One region of the Paenibacillus sp. IHBB 10380 genome, then DNA from elsewhere that is predicted to be linked to it. Evidence: riboswitches for the same ligand, from Rfam matches in the RefSeq annotation. Region 1 holds a riboswitch; each other region holds the start of a gene.

Region 1 (3,165 bases):
GACTTACAAAACGGTGTTGTAACGATTCCGAAATCGACAAAAGAACATCGAATCATTGAAAATGCAGCAGTGTTTGACTTTGAGTTGACAAAAGAGGATATGGAACAAATTGATGGATTGAATCAACATCTTCGAGTGGGTCCAGACCCCGATAATTTTGATTTTTAAATATAAAAAAAGGATCACACCTCTTATTTCTGCTCGAAATAAGAAGTGTGATCTATATTGTTAACAATATAGACAGACGGGTATCTATTTCTAAATATGGAGGGTCTTACATGCAACTTCATTTAAAAGGAAAAACAGCGCTAGTTACGGGCTCGACATCTGGAATTGGAAAAGCAATCGCTATTTCCTTAGTGGCTGAAGGTGCCACTGTTCTTATTAATGGACGATATGAAGAAAAGGTTAACCAAATTATAAAAGAAATTCAAAAACAATATCCGGATGCTATTCTTCAATCAGCAGTTGCTGATTTAGGAACAGAACAAGGATGTCAGGAACTTATTAAGAAATACGCTGAAGTAGATATTCTTATTAACAACCTTGGGATTTTTGAGCCTGCAGAATACTTTGATATCCCTGATGAAGAATGGTTTAAGTTTTTTGAAGTCAATATCATGAGTGGTGTTCGACTTACTCGCCATTACCTAAAACAAATGATTCAAAAAAATGAAGGCAGAATCGTCTTTATTGCTAGTGAGGCTGCTATTATGCCATCACAAGAAATGGCTCATTATAGTGCAACCAAGACTATGCAACTCTCGCTTTCTCGCAGTTTAGCTGAGCTGACCAAAGGAACGAATGTGACCGTCAATACGATTATGCCGGGTTCCACTTTAACAGAGGGAGTAGAAACGATGTTAAATACTCTTTATCCTAATGAAAATTTGACTATTCAAGAAGCTGAAAAGCGATTTATGAATGAGAATCGACCCACCTCCATTATTCAAAGACTTATTCGACCAGAAGAAATTGCGAATCTCGTTACTTTTTTAAGTAGTCCTCTTTCCTCAGCCATTAATGGTTCAGCGATGAGAATCGATGGAGGATTAGTGCGTAGCGTGTTTTAATACGAGATCTTGATATAAGGAATTGGATAGTATTTAATCCATGAGCAATATACGACGTATACTAGGCTATTAGTACTATGGATTTGTCTGGCGTACACTAGTGAAGATACAACTTCTCTGTCATGAGATGCGTAAAGTATGATTCGATGTTTAAAAATCAGAAAGAAAGCGAGCTAAAATAATGAGCCTTCACATTTGTGAAGTAACAAAAGAAAATTGGCGTTCGGTAGCTGCTTTATCTGTATCAGAACAACAAAAGCATTTTATTGAAAACAATGCGTTTTCTTTAGCAGAATGCATGTTTGAAAATTATGCAACATCTCTTGGATTATATGACGAGGAGACATTAGTTGGGTATGCAATGTACGGTTGGCCAAATAGCGTCAATAAGAGTGCATGGTTAGACCGCTTTATGATTGATTATCGTTTCCAAGGCAATGGGTATGCAAAGCGGTTTCTTCCTCTGTTAATTGTATATATTCAACAACAATACGACTGTAAAAAAATTTATTTGAGTCTCCATACCGATAATATATATGCTCAAAAACTATATGAATCTTTTGGATTTTGCTTAAATGGGGAAATCGACGATGAAGGCCCGGTTGTTGGAAGGGTGATGGAATTAAATATAGAAGAATAACTGGAAAGATAATTAAAATTAGTGATTAGTTGCTTTCAGATCTGGATTATATGATACTATGGGACTATCAAAGCTATTCAGATAATGGCAAACCTATCGAAAGATAGGGACGCAAAGCTAAAGGGCCTTCCAGATCGGGTGGCAGCCAGTTACCGGACGAACAGTTTTTTTGTTGTACTGTGAGAATAGAACTTTAAACGATAATAGCAAACCTATCGAAAGGTAGGGACGCAAAGCTAAAGGGCCTTCTTGATAAGATGGCAGCCTGGCCACCGAAGGGAGTTTTATGTATGAAAAAGTTTATGTTATTTGTAGTTGCACTTATTATTTTATGTCCATTGTTTAGTGGAACAACAATTCATGCTGCTGAAGGTAACTCATGGCTAGATGAATCCAGCGTAAGCAAGGGAATCATTAGTGTGAAGTATGATGTGAAGGCTAATATTAAGACAAAGCTCTTAATTGTTAAAGGTCAGGAGCAGTATTATTATAATTTAATTGCCGGAAAGCAAGTGGAGGTGTTTCCCCTTCAATTAGGAAACGGTGATTATACCGTGAGCTTGTTGGAACAAACAAGTGGGAATAAATATCAAGTTGTGTATAAGGATACAATTAAGCTCGCTTTGAGTGATAGTTCGATAGTTTATTTGAATTCAACTCAGAATGTGAATTGGAATGATACAAGCAAAGCTGTTCAAAAGGCGAAAGAGTTAACCAAGAACCTAGCAACGGATGCTGAAAAAGTAAAAGTTATTTATAATTATGTGATTAACAATATTAAATATGATAATAAATTGGCAGTGAGCGCGTCAGCCGATTATCTCCCTCAAATCGATCGTACATTTTCATCGAAAAAAGATATTTGTTATGGGTATTCTGCGTTATTTGCAGCGATGCTTAGGAGTGTGGACGTTCCTACTAAGATGGTAATGGGTACAACAAATTATGTGAGTTCCTATCACGCTTGGAATGAAGTCTATTTAAATAATAAATGGGTTACGGTGGATACAACGGTGGATGCAGGTTGGAATGGTACAACTACAACTTTCATGATGGTAAAAGATGCATCCAAATACCTAGCATCCAAACAATATTAACAAAAAAATAGTACTATCGAAGCGATGAACATTACGTTCATTGCTTTTTTATTTCAAAAATTATGATATTCTTATCACGAGACATCCAATAATATTAAATTCCATAATTAAGGAGTATTGTTATGAAGGTAATTCTTGTAGACGATGAACAACTTGCTGTGGATTACTTGGAGCGTCAACTTATGAATCTTACGGGTATAGAAATAATAGGTAAATTTATAGATCCGGTTATTGGAAGAAGGGAGATTCTTCTTAAGGAAGTGGATTTGGTTTTTTTAGATATTAGCTTACCTGAGATTAATGGAATTGAGTTAGCAGAACAAATCCTGGAGAAGAAGCCAGATTTAAATATTGT
Region 2 (3,165 bases), 430 kb from region 1:
TGCTTTAGCTCGCTTGAGTTTACTCACAACATAGATGTCTACTTTGCTGATCCCTACTCATCTTGGCAACGTGGTTCCAACGAGAATGGAAATGGCCTCCTTCGAGAGTTCTTTCCCAAAGGCAAAGACTTCGCAGAGGTGACTGATATTGAACTGGCTAAGGCCCTCAATCTGATTAACAACCGACCCAGGAAATGTCTGGGTTGGAAGACCGCTCACGAATCATTCACGGATGCTCTGTCGCACTTGGCTTGACAATCCGTCATATCCCAGTTCACCGTCGCCAATATTCCTAGTACATCCATAGGTTTTATGTTATTCTAGTAATTAAATTTATCATGAGAAAAACAGACAGCTGAGGAGAGATGAACAGTGCTTGTTGCTCAGAGTATAACAGAGCTTATTGGACATACGCCGATGGTGCGATTGAATCGCACGGTTCCGGATGGCGCTGCTGATGTATATGTGAAATTGGAAATGTTCAATCCCTCGGGAAGTGTGAAGGATCGAGCTGCGTTTAATCTGATTGAGACGGCTGAGGAGAAAGGTCTGCTAACCGCTGGAGGAACGATTATTGAACCTACGAGTGGCAACACGGGCATTGGCATTGCGATGATTGCAGCGGCCAAAGGGTACAAGGCGATTCTTGTGATGCCAGATAATATGTCCAAGGAAAGAATCAATATACTGAAAGCTTACGGGGCCGATGTAGTTCTGTCTCCAAGCAGTGAAAGAATGCCAGGTTCTATTGCTAAGGCATTGGAGTTACAGGAAGGGATTCCGGGCAGTTTCATTCCACAGCAGTTCGAGAATCCAGCTAATCCCGATATTCACCGTATAACGACAGCGCCGGAAATTCTGGAACAAATGGAGCATCGGCTTGATGCGTTCGTAGCTACAGCAGGTACTGGGGGTACAATTACCGGTACAGGTGAGACGTTGCGAAAGGTTTTGCCGAATCTTCATATCGCTGTTGTTGAACCGCAAGGATCGCCCGTTTTATCTGGGGGCACACCCGGTCCACATAAATTGGTAGGAACAAGCCCGGGATTTGTACCAAGTATCCTAAACATAGATGTATACGATGAAATCATTCAAATTTCGGATGATCATGCCATTGGAATGATGAAGGATTTAGCGCGTCTGGAAGGTATTCTGGTCGGTCCATCCTCAGGTGCATCTGTGTATGCGGCGATTCAAGTAGCTAAGAAGTTAGGCTCTGGCAAAAGAGTAGTATGTATCGCACCTGATACAGGTGAGCGTTACTTAAGTATGGATTTATTTTAAAGCTACGGCGTCATCTTCGAAGTAGAAGGTTTGTATATCCGGTGATTGCGATAGGCTCATTTGCATGACCTCCTCTAATAGGTAACACAATTTACTCATACATAAACCAACCCTTCAAGTGTCCAATCTACTGCAATTCAATGGTTAACAGCGGTAGGTACATTAATTTTTGTGGAGCATGGGTACGGGGGTTAGTGCTTAAGGATGGATTAGTAGGAGCGGAGTATTTTCAAGGTCCTATTTTTGTTTTCACTTTGTCGAAATTATGAGTAAAATGGGTCCAATTCGACAGATTTTCAGAAGATAGTGAAATAATATAGAAAAATTTTCATATTAGTAGTAAAATAGAACTACTTGTTTGTGATTCCCGTAATGGCGTTTTTATCATTTAATACATATCGGCAAAGCTACTGAAAAGTAGTGACGCAAAACTATAGGGACTACTTCCTCGAAGGAAAAGTCAGCCAGTTGCATATGGAGTGGTGACCTATGGCTATTTATGCGATATGGGCATCTTTTTTTTGCTTTCACAAGGGAGAACCTATCAAATCTATCAAACCTATCAGATCAAGAAAGGGGGGACTTAATATCACGTAAGACTATGTAGCTAGGTGGTCATATTTTGAAATCAAAATTACATAATAAGAGGAGACCGATAATGAAGTTACCACGAATGATTAACGTTATTACCAGACGAAGTATTGTTACTAAAAATATGTTACTGACGAGTCTATTCATCATTTTGACGGGCGTTATATTAATCGCATCCAGTTATTATATTCAGGGCGAGGTTCTGACAAACCAATTAAATTCGGATTCAGGAAAAATTATGACTGCATGGATCAACAAAATATCACCCGAAGAGGCAGCTGAGGCCAAAGCGAACAAGGATCGTAATTCACCGATTCAGAAGAAATTAATGGGGATATTTGATGAACTATCCGTTATACACCCTAACGTTGCGCAAGGCTATATCTATGGTTCTGAACTTGAAGACGGTAATAAGACGTCTAATATTTCTTTTCCAACAGCAGTATTGGATATATTTGAAGGAGAAGGCATGAAGTTAGGAGATATGTATGAACAGGCTGCTATTCACGTAGATGGCGTTAAGGATATGTTGAAGACGAAGCAGATGAGCTTCACTAAACCTTATTCTGATGATTATGGAACTTGGGTAACAGTTCTGTACCCTTTCCAAGATAGTGAAGGAACTGTATTTGCTTATATGGCCATGGATATCGATGCAAGCTTAATTACACAAGGTCAGCATGAATTAGTTAAATATACGATACTAGCTTTACTGGCCACATTGATTGTTGTGTTAACTATGCAATATTTCACCATAAAGCAAACTTTTGCTCCTGTGAAAGGCTTGATGGCTGCCTTGGATAAGCTAAGCCAAGGAGATTTTAGTGTTCAATTACCGACGAGTACTGACGAACTTGGTAAAGTAGCTGAGAAGTTCAATATGACGGTGAATAACATGAATAGATTAGTTGCGACTATCAAAACAGTATCAACAGAATCTGCTGAGGAATCTAAAATATTATTCTCTACTGTGGAGGATAGTCATGAGAACGCAATGGCAATTACAGCGAATATTGAGGAGATATCGGATCGAGTGTCTCAGCAAAGTAAGTCCATATCGGAGAGTGTAACCTCACTTGAGGAAATTTCCTCAGGAGTAACTACAATTGCTGCAAGTACCACTACGTTATCTGATACATCGATGCAAATGAGGGACCAATCTGAGCAAGGTACTGACAATGTAGACAAAGTTATGACGCAGATGAATTCAATTCAAAAGTCTGTTCTAAATTCGGTGCATTCCATTGAACAGCTTCAGAAGCGTTCGGGAGAAATCGGTGAGATCGT
Region 3 (3,165 bases), 1.2 Mb from region 1:
TTAATAATGCTATTGAAGAAGTATTTGGTGGATCTGTGGAAGGACAATGGTTAGCAGAACATGCACCAGAGTTCGGTTTCATTATTCGTTATCCCGAAGGTCAAGAAGCAGTAACAGGTTATGTATATGAACCGTGGCATATCCGGTATATTGGTACCGACTTGGCGCCTGATCTAGCGGCTAGTGTATTAACGTTAGAGGAATACTTTGATGACGCTAATATTAAGCTGTAGTCCAAAGACTTCGTCGTCCCAAAAGAACGGCATTCGTTTACTGATGAAATATTAGAAAGTTTAACCTTTCTAATATTTATAATAAAAAAGGAGTTGCTCTCTAGAAAGTAGAGAGCAACTCCTTTTTAAAATATAAGAAAGGTTAAGTTTTTACTAAACTTTGCTTATATTTCTACGAGAAACGGTTACCGTCCCTTCAAGGACTTTAAACGTTTCTTCTTGTTATACTCATCAGGTATTTTTGTCTTGTCTTTTGTCGGTTATCATGATCACGTTGTTCTGTAACATTTCTTGAGATTGAGCAAGAATTTCTTTTTGAATTCTGAGCATCTTCTGATCGAGTGCTTCGGCAGCTACCGCAGCTTCTTTCAGTTCATCAAGTACATGCGGTGGAACCTGTTTGTCATACTTGTAGAATAGGATGTGTTCCATGCTTGCCCAGAAATCCATAGCTAACGTTCTTAGTTGAATCTCTACCTTGATCCAGCGCGTCCCTTCAAACAACACCATGGGTACAGCAAGAATAACATGCAGGCTCTGGTATCCGTTAGGCTTAGGATGTTCAATATAATCCTTAACCTCCAGTACGCGGATGTCAGATCGTTGCTGGAAATGTTCAAGTAACCGGTAAATATCTTTGACAAAGGCGCATACGATACGCATTCCGGCAATGTCGTGTATATTATTTAGCATATTCTCTACGGTGAGGTTATATCCTTTGCGTTTCATTTTTTCAATAATGCTCTTAGGTTCTTTGATGCGGACTTTTATATGTTCAATAGGACTGTAACCGTCTTGTTGTTTCAATTCTGTCTTGATCAGCTTAATCTTATTCTGTAGCTCATCTAGAGCTAATTGATATAACATCGGGAGTTTCTTCCACTCATCTAATTGCTGTAAAAAGTCATTGTCTAATTCCCACGACCCCAAATCCTGTAAAGAAATCTGATTGAGCACAAGAGGGCTATTTTCAAGTTCTTTCAATTCGTGTTCTCCTAATAATTCAGATTATGATGATAAGTCTATTTTACATGATAATGAATGGTAGAAGCAAAAAATGGACAGCGGATAGATAAAATAAAGTCTTAGACTGGATCAGAGTTCCAGACATAAATAACCCAATAACCATTTGTGTTATTACTATAACGCTTTTATTTGGAGATTTGAGAGAAATCCAAAAGGGGTGTTTGTTGGATTGCAAAATCTTTTTTATAAATTTTAAAATAATATAGGTCGGAAATTCTATTCACGCAGAGTTATTTATAGTAAAATTAGGTTAATATAGGATTCTATATAACAGGCAAACTATGCGAAAGCATGGGACGCAAAGCCACGGGTCTAAAGCATTTGCATGATAGCCGGGCTGCAGATCACATACATAGAGAAACATATTATTTATGTTATATGCAGACCAATGGGCCGCCTAAGCTCCTGTTTGGTCTTTTTTTATAACAAAAGCAGGCAGATCTTGTCCCTATACTCTATCTATATCGAAGGCAAGCATCTGAAGGAGCGATTGTAGAATGAGAAGACCCTCTGTTGATTTCAAATCCCATCGCAAGTGGTTCTTTTTTGTAGGCGCTTTACTGTTGGCTTTGGGAAGTGCTTCGCAACATCTGCAACTGATTTACGGCATCACGTTTACATTTACGAACATTCTTCTGTTGATGTTGGTACGACTATACGGAATGCGAATCGTTCTGCCAGTAACCGGGATAATTTATGCTACTGCCATATTCATTCATCATGATCCTTCTTATATTGTCATATTTCTGCTTGAAGTTTGCTGGATCGGGCTTTGGCAGGTGAGAAGACCAGGCTACCTACTCGGCCCCGACGCCATTTTCTGGTTGTGTCTCGGTGCCCCAATTACGTTTATTGCTTGCTGGTTATCCGGAACGTTCTCGTTAATTGAATTCATCCTTCTGTTTGCCATTACAGCATCTAATGGTCTATTTAATACCTTAATCGCTGAAATGCTCATCAATTATCTGCCGCTGGGTCGTTGGCTTGGACTTGCCAAGGACATGCCTCTTCCGGTTACATTCCGCCGGGTTTTATTTCATTTGTCAATTACGCTTGTTGCCCTTCCTTTTCTCATGAATATGATCGTTAACGGAAGGAATGCACACGATGTGTCTACCCGCACGACGCTGCAAACGGCGAGTAATACGGCGAATAGTATAAGGGGAGAACTGGATCAGTGGAAACAGGAGGATGTGCTAGGAGTTCGGTTGGAGGGTCTAATTCAGATCGGATATTTGCAGGAAATGATCAAACGCAATACAACGCAGAAGCTGTTCGATATCACCATTACGAGTCCACACAATAAGGTGCTGGCCACGAACAGTAAGGAATCCACTCTACATCGGGAGCAGACCCAATCTGTTATCCCTATTGAGGATAACTTTTTGATTGAGGTGCCTGTTCAATCCACAGTGCTTCTTCCGACCCAACAATGGCGAAATGCTCGTTACGTTTACGCAGCTCCAATGGAACGGTTTCCGCTGATTATTTCGGTTAGCGTTCCTGTCAAGTCATATCAGGTACAAATATTCCGGGAATACATTTATCAATTATTGTACATGCTCGCCAATGTCACCATCGCAGCCCTGCTGGCATGGATTATTAACTGGTGGCTTGGTCGAAGCCTTATGCAGCTTGCCAGATCGACGACCAATCTGCCAGTGAGACTGAAGCAAATGGTCTCTCTGGAATGGCCGAACAGTGGGATTCTGGAAATTGATTCACTCACTCATAATTTCAAGGATATGTCCCAGAATCTACTTCATATGTTCCAGGAAGCCTTGTGGATGAACCAGCGGCTTCGATCTTCTGAGAAAAAGCTGCATCAATTAGCGTATTATGACAGCTTAACCACGTTGCCGAATCGGTTGCAGTTCCATCAAGTACTAAGCGACTTGCTCTTGCA
Region 4 (3,165 bases), 900 kb from region 1:
TAAATTCTTCAAATTATAAATCGACATTCTCCTGACTGTACGCCTTACTGTAAATAGAACGTGGCATTCCCACCTTGTGTAATAGTTGATCAAACAGACCTACGAATACCCCAAGACATAGAAGTACAATAATGGTTCCTAATCCAACCGGACCTTGGAGTACAATTGCAAGTACAAAACCTATAGTTTCCCCAATAGTTTTTGTAACATTAATACCCCAACCTGTTCGTGCAGTGATAGCTAACATCAACTCATCATTTGGTACGGAGGGAAAAGATGCCCGCAAGTAAATAGCAATTCCCAAGGCCAGTATACATAGTCCTACAAAAAATAAACTCCATTGAAAAAGTAAAATATCTACTTTTATAAAAGATAGAATCTTTAAGTTTAAAAGGTCAAAAAAAGCTCCAATAATGAAGATAGGAATAAAACCAGCTATATTAGGAGGCTTCATTTTTATCAGGCTATTTACAAAAATAAGGATTCCACCAACAATGAAAACCCATGATCCAATTGAAAGTCCGATTCGTTTTGATAATGCAACATTCAAGGCATCCCATGGAGCAATTCCTACATTGGATTTAATCATACAAACAATACCTAGAGATAAAACAAATAATCCAATAATATAAATCAGACATCTTTGAAAGAAATAGTTCATGATTTCGCTTTCCTAACCAAGTTGTCGTTTTCCTTCTCAGACGTTTGGATATAATGCTCGAAAGCATAAGCCACACCACAATTATTATTCGATAAAGTTCTGAAAGTAGCCACCTCACTAAGCCTTTCATCTGCATTTCCCATGGCTATCCCTATTCCTGCTACTTTAAACATAGGCATATCATTTAGATTGTCACCAATCACTATTGCATTTGCTACAGTTTTTTTGTAATATTCACAAAGTTTATGTAGTGCTAATCCTTTATTTACTCCTGCACTCATAATTTCTAGGTTGAATGATCCAGAGCTAGCTACAACACACCCGTCCATTTGACTAAAATATTCTTTAGCTTGCTTTAACTTACTTCTGCTTGGAGAAACGATCATAAATTTGATGACAAAATCAATAGAGTTAATTATACCAGAAACTTCTTCTAAACCGTATTGATAGATTTGAGCTTTAATAGATTCACAAAACACATCTTTGTTAAAATGGGGATCTTGACTTACTATATCATTTAGCTGCTTTTCTAGTTGATGAATTCCCTGATTTGATACAACAATCTTGTCAGATAAATACACTTGAAAATAGATATTTTCTTTGTTTAGCCATTGTATGATAGCTTGAGTTACATCTGGACCTATAAAATGTTCGGATATTTTTTTGTTATCTACATAGATTTGAGCTCCGTTCGATGCAATGATTGGACAATTCAAATTATATTTATTCATAATGTGTTTTGCATCAAATAAAGCCCTTCCTGTTGCAATTGTTACAATATGATTTTGCTTTTGTCCTTTCTTTAAGGCGATTACGTCTCTTTCTTGGATAGTTAGGTTGTCAGATAACAGAGTACCATCTAAGTCAATTGCGATTATCTTCATGTTGCTTCCCTCATTTCTTGAATTAAAAAATTTATAGCCAGTATAACGTATGGTACGCATTTCAGAGCAAATATATTTTTTCCTTTCAAGATGAAAATTCCATTATATTGTTCAGAAAGTCACGAGTTTTGTGAGTTACATAGGTTCTGTCAGGCCATCAAAGCCGATGATGACTAATTACTGCAGTTTCGACTCGCAGATAACGGGACGGGTGCTTGCTGTGGATCATTTTGCCCTATTGATAATTCGAATCATCTTTGATCATCTAGTTCTAAAGTATCCAAAAAAGGTCAAGTAGTACCAATGCCTACTTTGAATATACTACCAACTGTTTATAAAATTGGTATATTAGCGTGTTACTGTTTGATAGAAGCAAATAGAAAAATGTGGAAAATCTATAGAAATATAGGGACACAAAACTACAGGGACTAAGGTTATATAACTATGTCAGCCTGTTGCCAAAGAGTATATTATGCTACTCCTTTGGGGTAGATTTTTCACGTGTTCAGGTAGGCAGTCATTAAAAAATAGGAGGAAGTCAACGTGAAAAAAATGTTAGCAATCGTGGTATCTGCATCCGCAGCAATACTATTTAACGTTTCAGTTAGCCCAGATCTTGTTATGGCGGAACAATTACCAAGTGTGAATGTAGTGAGCAATGTGATGGAAAGTACAGTGAACTTCGCAGAAACGACCATAACCGCAGAACAGCATGGAGATATGGAGAAGCATGCCCGGCAAAATTTAAGAATGGGTTTAGGTACGAATAGACAGCCAACGGGGTTCGTCGCTATGCCTGGCAAGCAAATGTTTATGTGGATGTAGATTCAATCGATAAAGTGCCTTCGTTAGTCTTTTTCCAACAAGAGGGTTCATGGTCCAGTTATCTCAAAGAAGTGGAACTACGTCCAGGTAACAATACGATAACCGTACCGGAGATCCTCACGGATAGTTTATATTCAATTGATGTCACCAAAGGCGGCCCAGTGTACATCGTAAATCCATTCACTCCTGCAGAGCAGGGGAAGGCGCCTCTCATCAGATTTGAAGGGTTAGAGAGATTCCCTGTAATGACGAAGGCTACGAATGTGGAACAATTTAAATCTTTCTTAACAGCATATAAACAGAGTCTAGACCAAGACAAAGTTGCACATCCAAATGTTAAAGATCGTAAACTAATAGACGTAGTTGAGATGGTTAGCGATCGAATCGTATTTACCGGAACGGCTACCGATGCGTACAATCAATATATTACGCAGGGCCATAACCCAATGGATACATTAACGGGCTATGACTTCTGGATGCAAAAGAGCTTTGGCTTCTATGGTCTGGATGGCCGTAGTGAGATCCACGATCCTAAGCTGATCAGGGAAAATATAAGATTGATGCAGCCGTGGGGTTATATGTATGCAGCAGGTGACCATGTAGGGATCCAACGCGAACAGGCAGATCTTCCTTTGAGTGATTTCAGCAAGTCGTATCCAGGCTGGGGCTTGAATCACGAGATTGGGCATCGCATGGCTGTTGAAGAACGAGAGTACGGTGAGATTACGAATAACATGATATCCATGATGATGTCAGTAGACTATCATGTTCTGGAACTGGATAATCCGATCAGGA

Evidence for each region. A riboswitch is a leader RNA that binds a small molecule or an ion and turns the genes downstream of it on or off. The one in region 1 is predicted to bind cyclic di-GMP.
Region 2: it holds a riboswitch for cyclic di-GMP, as region 1 does, so the genes downstream of both, UB51_RS20945 (methyl-accepting chemotaxis protein) here and UB51_RS19015 (transglutaminase-like domain-containing protein) in region 1, are expected to answer to the same signal.
Region 3: it holds a riboswitch for cyclic di-GMP, as region 1 does, so the genes downstream of both, UB51_RS24410 (putative bifunctional diguanylate cyclase/phosphodiesterase) here and UB51_RS19015 (transglutaminase-like domain-containing protein) in region 1, are expected to answer to the same signal.
Region 4: it holds a riboswitch for cyclic di-GMP, as region 1 does, so the genes downstream of both, UB51_RS26630 (hypothetical protein) here and UB51_RS19015 (transglutaminase-like domain-containing protein) in region 1, are expected to answer to the same signal.

The regions. Positions count from the first base shown of each region.
Region 1 is NZ_CP010976.1:4,193,465-4,196,629, reverse strand. It holds gene UB51_RS19030 (aldo/keto reductase) at 1-168, shown strand, start outside; gene UB51_RS19025 (SDR family NAD(P)-dependent oxidoreductase) at 279-1,073, shown strand; gene UB51_RS19020 (GNAT family N-acetyltransferase) at 1,255-1,713, shown strand; cyclic di-GMP riboswitch class I at 1,790-1,870, shown strand; cyclic di-GMP riboswitch class I at 1,909-1,990, shown strand; gene UB51_RS19015 (transglutaminase-like domain-containing protein) at 2,004-2,810, shown strand; gene UB51_RS19010 (response regulator) at 2,933-3,165, shown strand, end outside.
Region 2 is NZ_CP010976.1:4,618,500-4,621,664, reverse strand. It holds partial or broken gene UB51_RS20955 (IS30 family transposase) at 1-255, shown strand, start outside; gene cysK (cysteine synthase A) at 373-1,287, shown strand; cyclic di-GMP riboswitch class I at 1,678-1,763, shown strand; gene UB51_RS20945 (methyl-accepting chemotaxis protein) at 1,946-3,165, shown strand, end outside.
Region 3 is NZ_CP010976.1:5,382,296-5,385,460, forward strand. It holds gene UB51_RS24400 (M15 family metallopeptidase) at 1-233, shown strand, start outside; gene UB51_RS24405 (GTP pyrophosphokinase) at 465-1,217, opposite strand; cyclic di-GMP riboswitch class I at 1,523-1,604, shown strand; gene UB51_RS24410 (putative bifunctional diguanylate cyclase/phosphodiesterase) at 1,757-3,165, shown strand, end outside.
Region 4 is NZ_CP010976.1:5,095,246-5,098,410, reverse strand. It holds gene UB51_RS23145 (YczE/YyaS/YitT family protein) at 14-661, opposite strand; gene UB51_RS23140 (Cof-type HAD-IIB family hydrolase) at 658-1,545, opposite strand; cyclic di-GMP riboswitch class I at 1,924-2,008, shown strand; gene UB51_RS26630 (hypothetical protein) at 2,089-2,370, shown strand; gene UB51_RS23135 (carbohydrate-binding protein) at 2,361-3,165, shown strand, end outside.